2 regions of the Allobosea sp. 2RAB26 genome follow, and region 1 is predicted to be linked to the other one. Evidence: riboswitches for the same ligand, from Rfam matches in the RefSeq annotation. Region 1 holds a riboswitch; the other holds the start of a gene.
The links. Region 1 has a riboswitch for cobalamin ahead of AB4118_RS21270 (ABC transporter substrate-binding protein). Riboswitches for the same ligand answer to the same signal wherever they lie in the genome.
Positions count from the first base shown of each region.

Region 2: it holds a riboswitch for cobalamin, as region 1 does, so the genes downstream of both, AB4118_RS11355 (TonB-dependent receptor plug domain-containing protein) here and AB4118_RS21270 (ABC transporter substrate-binding protein) in region 1, are expected to answer to the same signal.

Region 1 is NZ_JBFRGS010000011.1:70,573-77,368, forward strand. Features, by position in the region: gene AB4118_RS21260 (ribonucleoside-diphosphate reductase subunit alpha) at 1-2,061, shown strand, start outside; gene AB4118_RS21265 (ribonucleotide-diphosphate reductase subunit beta) at 2,181-3,308, shown strand; cobalamin riboswitch at 3,399-3,608, shown strand; gene AB4118_RS21270 (ABC transporter substrate-binding protein) at 3,885-4,913, shown strand; gene AB4118_RS21275 (FecCD family ABC transporter permease) at 4,979-5,947, shown strand; gene AB4118_RS21280 (ABC transporter ATP-binding protein) at 5,944-6,711, shown strand; gene AB4118_RS21285 (class I SAM-dependent methyltransferase) at 6,724-6,796, shown strand, end outside.
Region 2 is NZ_JBFRGS010000005.1:202,648-209,443, forward strand. Features, by position in the region: gene AB4118_RS11355 (TonB-dependent receptor plug domain-containing protein) at 1-1,924, opposite strand, end outside; cobalamin riboswitch at 2,046-2,245, opposite strand; gene ccoS (cbb3-type cytochrome oxidase assembly protein CcoS) at 2,263-2,439, opposite strand; gene AB4118_RS11365 (heavy metal translocating P-type ATPase) at 2,436-4,643, opposite strand; gene AB4118_RS11370 (FixH family protein) at 4,648-5,172, opposite strand; gene ccoG (cytochrome c oxidase accessory protein CcoG) at 5,207-6,643, opposite strand; gene ccoP (cytochrome-c oxidase, cbb3-type subunit III) at 6,645-6,796, opposite strand, start outside.

The DNA.
Region 1 (6,796 bases):
CGCCTTGCGGCTGCGCTCAAGCCGGAGCGCGACCTCCAGTTCGATTATCTCGGCTTCCAGACGCTCTATGACCGCTATTTCCTGCATGTCCGAGGCAATCGCTTCGAGCTGCCGCAGGCCTTCTTCATGCGTGTCGCGATGGGTTTGGCGATCCGCGAGATCGACCGCGAGGCCCGGGCGATCGCCTTCTACGACCTGCTCTCCTCCTTCGACTTCATGGCCTCGACGCCGACCCTGTTCAACGCAGGAACCCTCAGGCCGCAGCTCTCCTCCTGCTTCCTGACCACGGTGCCGGACGATCTCGACGGCATCTTCAAAGCGGTGAAGGACAACGCCCTGCTGGCCAAATATTCCGGCGGGCTGGGCAATGACTGGACGCCTGTGCGTGGCCTTAGCGCTCATATCAAGGGCACCAATGGCGAGAGCCAGGGCATCGTGCCGTTCCTGAAGGTCGCCAACGACACCGCGATCGCCGTCAACCAGGGTGGCAAGCGCAAGGGCGCGGTCTGCGCCTATCTCGAAACCTGGCATGTCGACATCGAGGAGTTCCTCGATCTGCGCAAGAACACCGGCGACGACCGCCGCCGTACCCATGACATGAACACGGCGAACTGGATCCCCGACCTGTTCATGCAGCGCGTCGCCGCCGGAGGCCAGTGGACGCTGTTCTCGCCCGACGAGACGCCCGACCTTCACGATCTCTACGGCAAGCCGTTCAAGGCGGCCTATGAGGCCTGTGAAGCCAAGGCCGAGCGCGGCGAGATCAAGGTGTTCAAGCGCCTCAACGCGCTCGATCTCTGGCGCAAGATGCTGACCATGCTGTTCGAAACCGGCCATCCCTGGATGACCTTCAAGGATGCCTGCAACCTGCGCTCGCCGCAGCAGCATGCCGGCGTGGTGCATTCCTCGAACCTGTGCACCGAGATCACGCTGAACACCTCGGCCGACGAGGTCGCCGTCTGCAATCTGGGCTCGATCAACCTGGCAGCCCATGTGACGGCGGGCGGGCTCGACCGGGCCAGGCTCGGCAAGACGGTCGCGACCGCGATGCGGATGCTCGACAACGTCATCGACATCAATTTCTACACGATCCCCGAGGCACGCCGCTCGAACCTGCGCCACCGCCCGGTCGGCCTCGGCATCATGGGCTTCCAGGATGCGCTGCAGACCTTGCGCCTGCCCGCGGCGTCCGAGGGTGCCGTAGCCTTCGCCGACACCTCGATGGAGGCGATCAGCTGGTTTGCGATCTCGGCCTCGGTCGATCTTGCCGCCGAGCGCGGTCGCTACCCGAGCTTCGAAGGCTCGCTCTGGTCGAAGGGCATCCTGCCGATCGACTCGCTCGACATCCTCTCGGAGGCCCGCGACGGCGATGTCGAGCTCGATCGTTCGACGACGCTGGACTGGGACAGCCTGCGCGAGCGGGTGAAGACCACCGGCATGCGCAACTCGAACTGCATGGCGATCGCCCCTACCGCAACGATCTCCAACATCGTCGGTGTCTCGCAGTCGATCGAGCCGTCCTATAGCCAGCTCTACGTCAAGGCGAACATGTCGGGCGACTTCACGGTCGTGAATGCCGACCTCGTCCGCGATCTCAAGGCGCGCGATCTCTGGGACGAGGTCATGGTCTCGGACCTGAAATACTACGACGGAAAGGTCAGTCAGATCGACCGCGTCCCCGACGATCTCAAGGCGCTCTACGCAACCTCCTTCGAGATCGAGACAAGCTGGCTGATCCGCGCCGCCGCACGCCGTCAGAAATGGATCGACCAGGGCCAGTCGCTCAATCTCTACATGGCGCAGCCTTCCGGCAGGAAGCTCGACGAGGCCTATCGCCTCGCCTGGCGGCTCGGCCTGAAGACGACCTATTACCTGCGCGCGCTCTCGGCGACCCATGTCGAGAAGTCGACGCTGAAGGGCACTGACGGCAAGCTCAACGCGGTGTCGGCAACGGTCCCCGTCGCGTCCAAGCCGATCCTCGTCGACATCCCGCTCGACAATGGCATGGCCGTGCCGAACGCCTGCTCGATCGACGATCCGACCTGCGAAGCCTGCCAGTGAGGCAGCGGCGGCATCCACGCTCGCCTTCGCGATGGATGCCCGGCCCTGCCCGATAGCGAACGATACGGACGGCCGGGGCAGACCCGGCCATGACATTCAGACCCGATTGGATATTCATCATGCTCGACTGGTCAGACAGCAAGCCTGCCACCGCCCTCGATCTCAATCCGGCCGCGCCCGGCGGAACCTCTGCCGATGCCACCGGCCTCGGCGAGATCGATCGCTCCGGCGGCCGCGTCAGCGTCGACGAGAAGCGGATGATCAACTGCCGCGCCGATGTGAACCAGCTCCTGCCGCTCAAGTACAAATGGGCCTGGGAGAAATACCTCGCCGGCTGCAACAATCACTGGATGCCGACAGAGGTCTCGATGCAGGCCGATATCGCTCTGTGGAAGTCGAAGGACGGGCTGACCGAGGACGAGCGCCGCACGATCAAGCGCAATCTCGGCTTCTTCGCGGCCTCGGAAAGCCTCGTCGCCAACAACATCGTGCTCGCGATCTACCGTCATCTCACCAATCCGGAATGCCGGCAGTACCTGCTGCGCCAGGCTTTCGAGGAGGCGGTGCACACCCACACCTTCCAGTACATCGTCGAGAGTCTCGGCCTCGACGAGGGCGAACTCTTCAACATGTATCGCGAGGTGCCCTCGATCACCGACAAAGCGGCCTGGGCCCTGAAGCACACCCAGCATCTCGACGATCCCGATTTCGAGACCGGCACGCCCGAGGCCGATCAGGCCTTCCTGCGCGACCTCGTCGCCTTCTACGTGATCTTCGAGGGCATGTGGTTCTATACCGGCTTCGCCCAGATCCTGTCGCTCGGCCGACGCAACAAGATGGTCGGCATCGCCGAGCAGTACCAGTACATCCTGCGCGACGAGAGCATTCACCTGAATTTCGGCATCGACGTGATCAACCAGATCAAGATCGAGAACCCGCATCTCTGGACCAAGGCCTTCCAGGACGAGCTGCGCGGCATGATCCGCGACGCTGCCGAACTCGAGGCCGCCTATGGCCGGGACACCATGCCGCGCGGCTTCCTCGGCCTGAATGCTGCGCTCTGCGAGCAGTACATGCATTTCATCGCCAACCGCCGTTGCGCGCAGCTCGGCCTCGCGCCGGTCTTCGCGGAAACGGAAAACCCGTTCCCCTGGATGAGCGAGGCGATGGACCTGAAGAAGGAGAAGAACTTCTTCGAGACCCGCGTCATCGAATACCAGAACGGCGGCGCCCTGAGCTGGGAGTGAGCCGAGAAGGATGGAGCCGTCTCGCTGCAGGGCTCCATCAGCAGGCGGTGTGGTCGGTGCCTGCGGCTTGACGCCGCCTTGGGCCCCTCTATGGTCGGCCGCGATCAAGGTTCCTCGGGTCCAGGCCCGAAGCTAAGAGGGAATTCGGTGAGGCGCCCTGCGCCGAATCCGAGGCTGCCCCCGCAACTGTAAGCGGCGAGCTCTTCTCCCAACGTCCACTGGCGCTCTCACGCCGGGAAGGCCGGGCGAAGCCAGCGCTGACCCGCGAGCCAGGAGACCTGCCCTGATCGCAGAAGCGTCTTTCGGGCGGGGTGTCCGGGGGGATTTGCGTCGGCGGCAGGTCGTAGACCCGCACCCCCGAACCGATCCGCTCAAGCTCCCGGCTCGTCATCTCGGGGAGCGATGAATTCCATGTCCATGATGCCGAACCACGCGGTCGCAGCCGCGGCAGAGCGCTTGACGCAGACTCGTCGAGCAGTCTATCAAAATTGTAATATTGTTGCATTACAGGATCGGCCGTGCGAGGCCCCCGAGCCTCGCGACGCATGCCGCCGCTCGACGCTATCGGAGACTTCAATGCGCAGCGCCGCACGCCTTTCTTGCCTTTCGTTCGTCGCAGCCATCGGCATGTCGATGTCCGGAGCGGCCTTGGCCGCGCCGACGCAGTATCCGCTGACGCTGGAGAATTGCCGGGAGACGATAACGTTCAACCAGGCGCCAAAGCGCGTCGTGGCGGTCGGACAGACGCAGACCGAGATCCTCTACGCGCTCGGGCTCGGCGACAAGGTCGTGGGCACAGCCGTGTGGTTCAGCCCTGTCGCGAAGCCCTATGAGGCGGTCAACGCCAAGGTGAAGCGGCTTGCCGACAACGATCCGAGTTTCGAGGCCGTCGTCGCCCAGGAACCCGACCTCGTGACTGCGATGTTCGAATGGCATATCGGCCCCAACGGCATCGTCGGCAAGCGCGACCAGTTTGCGAAGCTGAAGGTGCCGACCTATGTCTCGCCCACCGACTGCGTCGGAAAGGACAATTCCGGGCCGGGCGACGGCGTCCGCACGCAGATGTTCACGATGGATCTCGTCTACCGCAATATTCGCGAGTTCGGGCAGATCTTCGACGTCTCCGATCGCGCCGAGGCGCTGGTCGCCGAATTGAAGGCCCGCGAGGACAAGGCGGTCGCTTCTGTGGCCGGTATCAAGCCGCAGGATGTCCCCGTCGTGGTCTGGTTCTCCAGCAAGGACATCAAGGGCGACGCCTTCCTGGCCGGCAAGAATGGCGTGCCTGCCTATATCCTGTCGAAGCTCGGCGCCCGGAACGTCATCACCACCAACGAGGAATGGCCGCTGGTTGGTTGGGAGACCGTCGCTTCCGCCAACCCTGCCGTCATCGTCGTGGTCAAGATGGATCGCCGGCGTTTCCCAGCAGATGACATCAATCTCAAGCTCGACTTCCTCAAGACCGACGCGGTTGCGAGCAAGCTCGACGCCAGCCGGCAGCAGCGGATCGTGATCATGGATGTCGGCGCGACCAGGGCCGGGCTTGATACGATCGACGGCATCGAGGCGCTGGCCAACGGCATCAAGAGCTTCGGCCTCACCAAGTGAGCCATGGAGTGGTTCGGCCCAACTGGTTGGCGAGGGGCGCAGTAGCGATCCTCGCCTTCGTCGTGATGATACTCGCGATCGCGCTCGCCGTGACAATCGGCGAAATGTCGATCCCGCTTGCCACGGTCTTCAGGGCCCTGGGCAACGGGTTGTTCGATCTCGACTACCCCGTGAGCGCGATCCAGCAGGGCGTCATCTTCGACTACCGGTTGAGCCGGGCTGTGGTGGCGGCCCTCTGCGGAGGAGCGCTCGCGCTTTCGGGCGCAATCCTGCAGGCGCTGCTGCGCAATCCGCTCGCAGAGCCCTATATCCTCGGTATCTCGGCCGGAGCCTCGACGGGTGCGGTCGCGGTGATGATCCTGGGCTTCGGCGGTGCTGCGCTCAGCATATCTGGCGGTGCCTTCCTCGGCGCCATTGCTGCGCTCGTCATCGTTGCCTTGCTCGCCGCAGGGGCCGGTGGCGCGACCGACCGCGTGATCCTCGCAGGCGTCGCCGGATCGCAGCTGTTCAATGCGGCGACCGCGACGATCGTCACCACGCTGGCCAGTGCCGAACAGGCCCGCGGCGTGATGTTCTGGCTTCTCGGTAATTTCGGGGGGGTGCGCTGGCCCGATGTCTGGCTCGCTACGCCAGTGGCCTTCGCGGGCTTCGCTGTCTGCATCTTTCATACGAAGGCGCTCGATGCGTTCGCCTTCGGCGCGGATGCCGCGGCCGCGTTGGGCGTGGCGGTGACCCGCGTGCGCATCGTGCTGTTCGTGACGACGGCTGTGATGACAGCGACCATGGTCAGTATCGTCGGCACGATCGGGTTCGTCGGTCTCGTCATACCCCACGCCGCGCGCTTCCTGACGGGCCCAGCCCATGCCCGGCTGCTCCCGGCATGCCTGATCATCGGTGCAATCTTCATGATTCTTGCCGACATCCTGTCGCGGACGCTGGTGCCGCAGCAGATTCTGCCGATCGGCGTCGTGACGGCGCTGTTCGGCGCCCCGGCTTTCGCCTTCATACTCTATCGCGCGAGGCGACCGGCATGACGCTGGCCGCGCGCGACGTCCGTTGGAGCGCCGGAGGGCGCGTGATCGTGGACGGCGTGACGCTGCACGCCGAACCGGGAAAGATCCTCGGTCTCATCGGCCCCAACGGTTCGGGAAAGTCGAGCCTGTTGAGGCTGCTGTGCCGCCTGCGCAAGGTCGCAAGCGGCGTGGTGACGCTGGACGACCGCGAGATCGGCACCTTGTCGCGGCACGACCTCGCCCGGCGCCTGGCCTTTGTCGAGCAGCAGGCGACGACTGAAATCCAGCTCTCTGTGTGCGACGTCGTCAGACTCGGACGGACCCCGCATCGCGGCGCACTCGCGTCCTGGACAGCGGCCGACGAAGACGCGGTCGAGGCCGCGCTGGCACGCGTCGATATGGCCGATCGACATGACCAGTTCTGGCATACGCTATCGGGCGGAGAGCGCCAGCGCGTCCACATCGCGCGCGCACTCGCGCAAATGCCGAGTGAACTTATCCTCGACGAGCCGACCAACCATCTCGATATCCAGCACCAACTCTCGATCCTGACCCTGATCAGGCGCCTGGGTATCACCTGCATCATGGCCTTGCATGATCTCAACCTGGCATCGCTTTTCTGCGACGAGATCGCCGTGCTGCATGAGGGCAAGCTGGTCGATGCCGGGACGCCGGAAACCGTGATGACCGAAGCGCTGATCCAGCATGTCTTCGGTGTCGCGGTCTCCATCCGCCGCGCCGCATCGGGCCGAAGGCATATCGAGTATCTGATCGAACCCTTTTGAGGCGGGAAAGCCATGACGATGCAGCGAAGCGTTGGGGCCGGCGTCACCGACTACTGGAACGCCCGTGCCCCCAAATTTGATGGTG
Region 2 (6,796 bases), on a different contig from region 1:
CGCCATAGGCACCGAGACCCGGCACCAGGAAGCCGACGGGGTTCTCGTAGCGCTTGTCCAGCAGGTTATCGATGCGGCCGAAGACACTGAGCGTATCGGTTGCCTTGTACTCGGCGGCGAGATTGACGATGGCAGCTCGCGGCGCCCGCATGCGCGATATCGAGAAGTCTCGGTTTCCGTCGACGCGCTCACCCACATAGATCAGCGTCGCCGAAAGGGTGAGCTTGTCAACCGGCGTCCAGCTTGCCGTTACGCTGGCCTTGTGACGGGGACGGCGCAGCAGCTCCTGCCGGGCGATGTCGTCCTTGGCGATGGTGAAGGTGTAGTCCGCCCGCACCTTGAACTGGGGCGAGAGTTCGAGCGCGGCAAAGGCCTCGACGCCCTTGGTCGTGGCCTTGCCGATATTGGCATAGGAGTTCCGTGCTGCGTTGGTGACGATCAGGTTCTCGATGTCGTTGTGGAAATAAGTGGCGCCGAACCGGACCTTGTCTGCGAGCAAGGGCTGCTCGAAGCCGAGATCCCAGCCGCGGCTTTCCTCCGGCTTCAGGTCCGGATTGCCGAAGAAGTTGAAGGCCGGGCGAGAATCGCTGAAGCGCTCGCTCAGGGTCGGCGCCTTGAAACCTGTGCCGTAGCTCGCCTTCAGCTTGGTCTCGGTTCCCGGCACGATATAGGCCGGCGCGATGCGGTAGGTCGTGTGGCCGCCGAAGGTCTCGTCATCGTCGTAGCGGATGTTCGAGACCATGAAGAGCCTGTCGCTGAAATTCGACTGCAGTTCGGCAAAGGCGCCAGTATTGCCATTGGATGCCGTGAGGGCGCGGGTTTCCAGCCGCTCGCGCTCATATTGCAGGCCCATCACCAGGGTCTGGCCCTTCATCAGCTCCAGGTCGCCGCGCCAGTCGACCTTGGTGCGTTCGCCGAGATTCTCCGTCGGCAGGCCGAGGATACCAATGGCATTGGGAATGCGGTTGGAACGGTCCTGGTTGCTGTAGGACAGTCCGAAGCGATTGACGAAGCGCCCGCCGAGCGGATCCCAGACGACCTCTCCGCGCGTGAAGGCCTGCTTATAGTCCTGGCTGCTGCGGAAGCCGCTGGGCGTGCTGGGAAAACCGGAATCGCCGGTGAAGAGCAGGTAGCCGTCGGTGTAGCGGCCGACCCAGTTCAGCGACAGCGTATCGGACAGCGCGACGCCCAACCGGGCCGAATAGGTCCAGTTGTCGTAGGAGTTTGGATTGATGCGGCGCCCGGGTGGAACGAGACCGGCAGGTGTCACCGGGGTCGAATCCGATTTGAAATGGGCGATGCTGAGGGCGTAGTTGAAGCGGTCGTCGCCGCCGCTCAGACTGACCGCCTGGTTGAAGGTGCCGTATGAGCCGGCCTCGGCGCGGGCCGTCAGCTTTGGCGGACCGTCACCGCGCTTGGTCGTGATCGAGATGACACCGCCCAGTGCATTGGCGCCGTAGAGGCCGCTTTGCGGACCGCGCAGCACTTCGATGCGCTCGATGTCGTCGGTCAGCACCGAGCCGAAATCGAAGGAGCGGTTCGGCGTCGACGGGTCGTTGGCCTCGATGCCGTCGATCAGGACCTTGACGTGGTTGGAGTTGGTGCCGCGCATGAAGACCGAGGTCTGCCCGCCCGGGCCGCCGATCTGCACGATATTGAGGCCGGGAACGGCGGCCAGGGCCTGCGGCAGGGTTCGGCGCTGCTCGCGCTGGATATCGCCGGCGGTGATGACGGTCACGGAATTGGCGATCTCGCGGGCTGGCGTGGGCCGCGTCGTCGCGCTGACGACGATCTCGTCGAGGGAAATCGCTTCCGGAGCGGACTGGGCCGAGCTCCGGCCGGCGGGCAGGGAGCTGGCAGAGACGAGAAGCGGCAGGACTATGAGCAGCCGGCCGCGCCGGGCGGTCGGGGAAAGGCGGATCACTGGTGAAACCTCGGGCGTTGACGTCAGTGGCACGTCACCGCGAACGCGAGGCCCCGCCCGCTGCCCTTGGCCAGCGTGCAGTTCAACAAGCGATCGAAACACCCCGTCCGAACGTGTTCGCGTGTGACCACGGCTGACGGCAGGTCTCCTGGCTCGCGGGTCGGTGCCTTGACGCCGCCTTCCCAGGTCCGAGGGCCCAGTGGCGTGTGGCGAAAGGCTCGCCGCTTACAGTTGCGGGGGCAGCCACGGCATTGAATGGCGAACCATCCGCACCGCATTCCCTTTTGATCCCCTAAGGGAACCGTCGCCGGCGAGGTAAGGCCGGAACGGCAGCGGCGTCAATGATCGTTGAGGTTGGTGTCCCCAGGTGAGCGCAGGTCGTCATCCCTGAGGATGCGCCAGCTCGGCCCCTCGAGATCGCTGAACTGGCCGGTGCGCATGCACCAGAAGAAGGCTGCCAGCCCCAGCAGTCCGAGACCGAGCGCCAGCGGGAACAGGATCACCAGGATGTTCATGCGCTTGCTCCCGTATTCTGGCCGGGCAGGCCGCGCCCGGCGCGCAGGGCGTTCAGCGTGACCACCAGCGACGAGCCCGACATCGCGACGGCAGCAACCAGCGGCGTCGCGAACCCCGCGACGGCAATCGGCACCGCGACGGCATTGTACAACACCGCGAACCAGAGGTTTTCCAGCATGAGGTTGCGGGCGCTGCGGGCGATGCGCAGGCTGTCGGCGACCGGCATCAGGCTGTCGCCGATGAAGACGATGTCGGCCGATGCCTGCGCCAGGTCGGTCGCGCTGATCGGAGAGATCGAGACATGGGCCTTGGCAAGGGCCGGGGCGTCGTTCAACCCATCCCCGATCATCAGCACCTTGCGCCCCTTGGCGCTGAGCCGGTCGAGGGCCTTGAGCTTCTCGTCGGGGCGCAGGCCGGATTCGGCCTCCGTGATGCCGAGGGCCAACGCGACAGGCGCAACAGCTTCGCTCCGGTCGCCGGAGAGGATACGGATCTCGAGGCCAAGCTCGCGCAACGCGGCAATGCAGTCGCGCGCCTCCGGCCGTATCTGCTGGTCAACCGCGAAGACGGCGCATTCATTGCCATGGCGCCACGCGATCAGGGAGGCAGCCGGATGGCGGGCGGCGACGATTGCGGCTTCGGCCCCGACCCCGCAATAGCCGACACTGCCGAGGCGGGTTTCGATCCCGCCGACGATCGCGCTCAAGCCTGCGCCATGATTTTCGCTGACATCGCTCGCAGGTGCGGGATTGCCGGCGGCACGGGCGATGGCGCGGGCGAGAGGGTGGCGGCTCGCGGCAGCCAATCGGCCGGCGGCCTGCAAGGTTGCGGCATCGATCTCGTCGCCATTGACCAGATCGGGGTCAGGCAAGGTGAGTGTGCCGGTCTTGTCGAAGACTGCGACATCAGCCTCGGCGAGGCGTTCCAGCGCATCACCCTGTTTCAACATGACCTTGCGCTTGAACAGGGCTGAGGCGGCAACGACCTGCACGGCTGGAATCGCGAGCCCGAGCGCGCAGGGGCAGGTGATGATCAAAACGGTGATGGCGATGATCAGGGCTTCGGGCCAGGGCAGACCGAAGGCGATCCAGCCCAAGAGAGTCGCGAGCGCAGTGGCGTGGACAAGAGGGGCGTAGAGCCTGGCCGCCCGGTCGGAGAGCTTGACATAGCGCGACCGGCTTTCGACCGCGCGCGCCATCAGCGCATCGATCTCATCGAGCAGCGTGCCGCTGGCGGCAGCCGCGACCTTTACCGTCAAGGCTCCGGAGAGGTTGAGGGTACCGGCATAGACCTGTGCGCCGGGCGCGACGGCGTGCGGCAGGGTTTCGCCCGTGACCAGACTCTGGTCGATTTCGGAATGGCCGGTCTCGATGACGCCATCGACGCTGATGCGCTCGCCGGGCTGGATCAGGACACGGTCGCCCGTGGCGATCGCCGCGATCGGCATCACCACCGCCTCGCCATTCGGCATCAGCCGGGTCGCTGTTTCCGCCTTCAGCGCGGCGAGATTGCCGGCGAGGTCGCGCGTGCGGCGGCGCATCAGCTGGTCGAGATAGCGCCCGATCAGCAGGAAGAAGATCAGCATCACCGCGCCGTCGAAATAAGCATGCTCGGCGTGGTTCCAGGTCACCACCACCGACATGCCGAGCGCGAGCACGATGCCAAGCGTGATCGGCACGTCCATGTTGACGGCGCCGGCGCGCAGTGCCCGGAGAGCGCTCTCGAAGAAGGGGCGGCCGGCATAGGCGGCGGTCGGCAAGGCAATCAGGGCCGAGAGCCAGTGAAAGAAGTCGCGCGTGACCGGATTGATGTCACTGCTATTGCCCGACCAGACCGAGACGGAGAGCAGCATGATATTCATCGAGGCGAAGCCGGCGACGCCGAGATAGCGCAACAGCCGCCTTTCCTCGCTTGTGTCGTCATCCCGCCCGGAGGCCGGCAGGAAGGGGTATGCCTTGAAGCCGAGCCGGGAGAGGCGCTCGATCACGGCCTCGGGGCGCAGCGCGCCTTCCGTCCACTCGACCGTGACGCGCGTCAGCGCGAGATTGACGCGGGCGCTGAGGATACCGGCCTCGCGGGCGAGGCCGTTCTCTATCGCGTGCATGCAGCCGGCGCAGCGGATGTTCTCCACCGCGAGTTCCATGCCCGCGACCCCACTCTCACGATGGCGGACGAAGACCGAGAGATCCTGCTGCGCGGCCATGCGGTCAGTCCTTCAGCATGATGCGGCTGCGTGAGGAGAAGACCGCTTCGCCACCGTTCGTTGCCTCGACCACCAGGGTCCAGGCGCCGGCATGCAGGCCAGGCACCTTGGCGCTGTACTGGCCCGGCGCTGTTTCGGTCAGCGTCACGTCGCGGTCCTGCTGCCGCGTCGCCGGGTGCTGCAGCTTCGCCTCGACCGCGAGTCCGGTCACTGCTGCGCCCGTCTTGTCCTTCAGTGCGAGCGAAACAACCGCATCGGCGCCGGCGCGCGCGACCTCGCTCTGGGCCAGCCAGCCGCGCGCGGCCTGCGCCTGCATGCGCGCGATCTCGCTGTTGAAGCGCTGGCTGGTCTCATAGGCGCTCTTCACATCGGCGCCGGGCATGGTCCGGATGGCCGAGACCATCATCACGCCATTGACGCCCGCGACGACGATGAAGAATCCTATCATGCAGAAGAGCACGGCGCGCCCGCTCAGTTCGAAGGGGCGACGCCGGTCTGGCGCCGGCGGGGCTGGAAAATCGATCGGCATGATGAAGCCTCCGCAACAGGTCATGATGCGTTCTCTAGGGAGCGATGAAATGATCCCCGGCGGTCACGACCTCGCCGGCGAACAGATCGGACGCGGTGAAGGTGATCGGCTGGGATTTGTCGAGAGGAATGCCGGCCGGCACCGTGACCAGCGCGCGGATTTCGCGCGAGGAATCGGGATCGACCGTGATGATCGGGCGAAGATCGGCCGTCGCCTGAGTTCCGACGGTCTCGACCCGGATGCCGGGTACGCCGGCGACGGTGAGCGCAAAGGGGCGGGAGTCCGGTCGCTTGTTCAGCAGGCGCACGGTGTAGGCATTACGGATCGAACCGTCGCTGAGCGTGACGAAGAGCGGAGTGCGTTCGTGCAGCACCGAGATGCCCGCGGTGCTGCGGGTCGCGAGCTGGTAGATCATCGCTCCGCCGACGAGCCCGATCAGCGCGGCGTAGATCAGCGTGCGCGCGCGGATCAGGCGATAAACCGGCTTCTGGCCGGCGATCCGCCGCTTGACGTTGTCGTCGGTGTCATAGGCGATCAATCCCAGCGGGCGGTTGATCTTGAGCATGACCGTATCGCAGGCATCGATGCACAAGCCGCACTGGATGCAGTCCATCTGCGAGCCGTCGCGGATGTCTATGCCCGTCGGGCAGACTGCGACGCACTGGAAGCAGTCGATGCAATCGCCGGCCGGCTGATTGTCGGCACGCAGGCGGGTGGCCTGCTTGACCGAGACACGCGGGTCGCCGCGGTCGTAGCGATAGGTGACGTTGAGGGCGTCGTCGTCGGTCAGCGCCGCCTGGATGCGCGGCCACGGGCACATGAAGTTGCAGACCTGCTCGCGCATGATCCCGGCGAGCGCATAGGTTGTGAAGGTCAGGATGCCGATCCAGACATAGGCAGAGAGCGGCGCGGTGAAGGTCGCGAGCTCCCGCACCAGGGTCGGCGCATCCGCGAAATAGAGCACCCAGGCGCCGCCGGTCCACCAGGCGATCACGAGCCAGACCAGGTGCTTGCCGGTCTTCCTTGCAAGCTTGTCGGCCGTCCAGGGACCCTCGTCGCGTTTCATCCGTTCGCGCCGGTCGCCCTCGAAAGCGCGTTCGACGGCGAGGAAGAGGTCGGTCCAGACCGTTTGCGGGCAAAGATAGCCACACCAGACCCGGCCGGCGACAGCGTTCATCAGGAACAGGATGAAGGCGGCCAGGATCAGCAGGCCGGTGAAGTAGTAGACCTCCTGTGGCCAGATCTCGATGAAGAAGAAGTAGAAGCGATTATTGGCGATGTCGGCGAGGACTGCCTGGTTCGGCAGGTTGGGGCCGCGGTCCCAACGCAGGAAGGGCAGGAGGTAGTAGAGGCCGAGGCAGAGGATGAGGATGATCCACTTGGCGCGCCGGAACGGGCCCGACACACTCTGCGGATAAACCTTCTTCGACGGTGCGAAGAGCGGAGCGTCTTCGCTTTCCGCGAGTGCCATGTCATTGGCCTCCGCCGAGTGAGTGGACATAGATGGTCAGGGCCTTGATCGTGGTCGGGTCGAGCCGCTGGCCCCAGGCGGGCATCACGCCGTTGCGGCTGTTGGTGATGGTCTCCGTCAGCGACGCGAGATCCATGCCGTAGAGCGAGATGG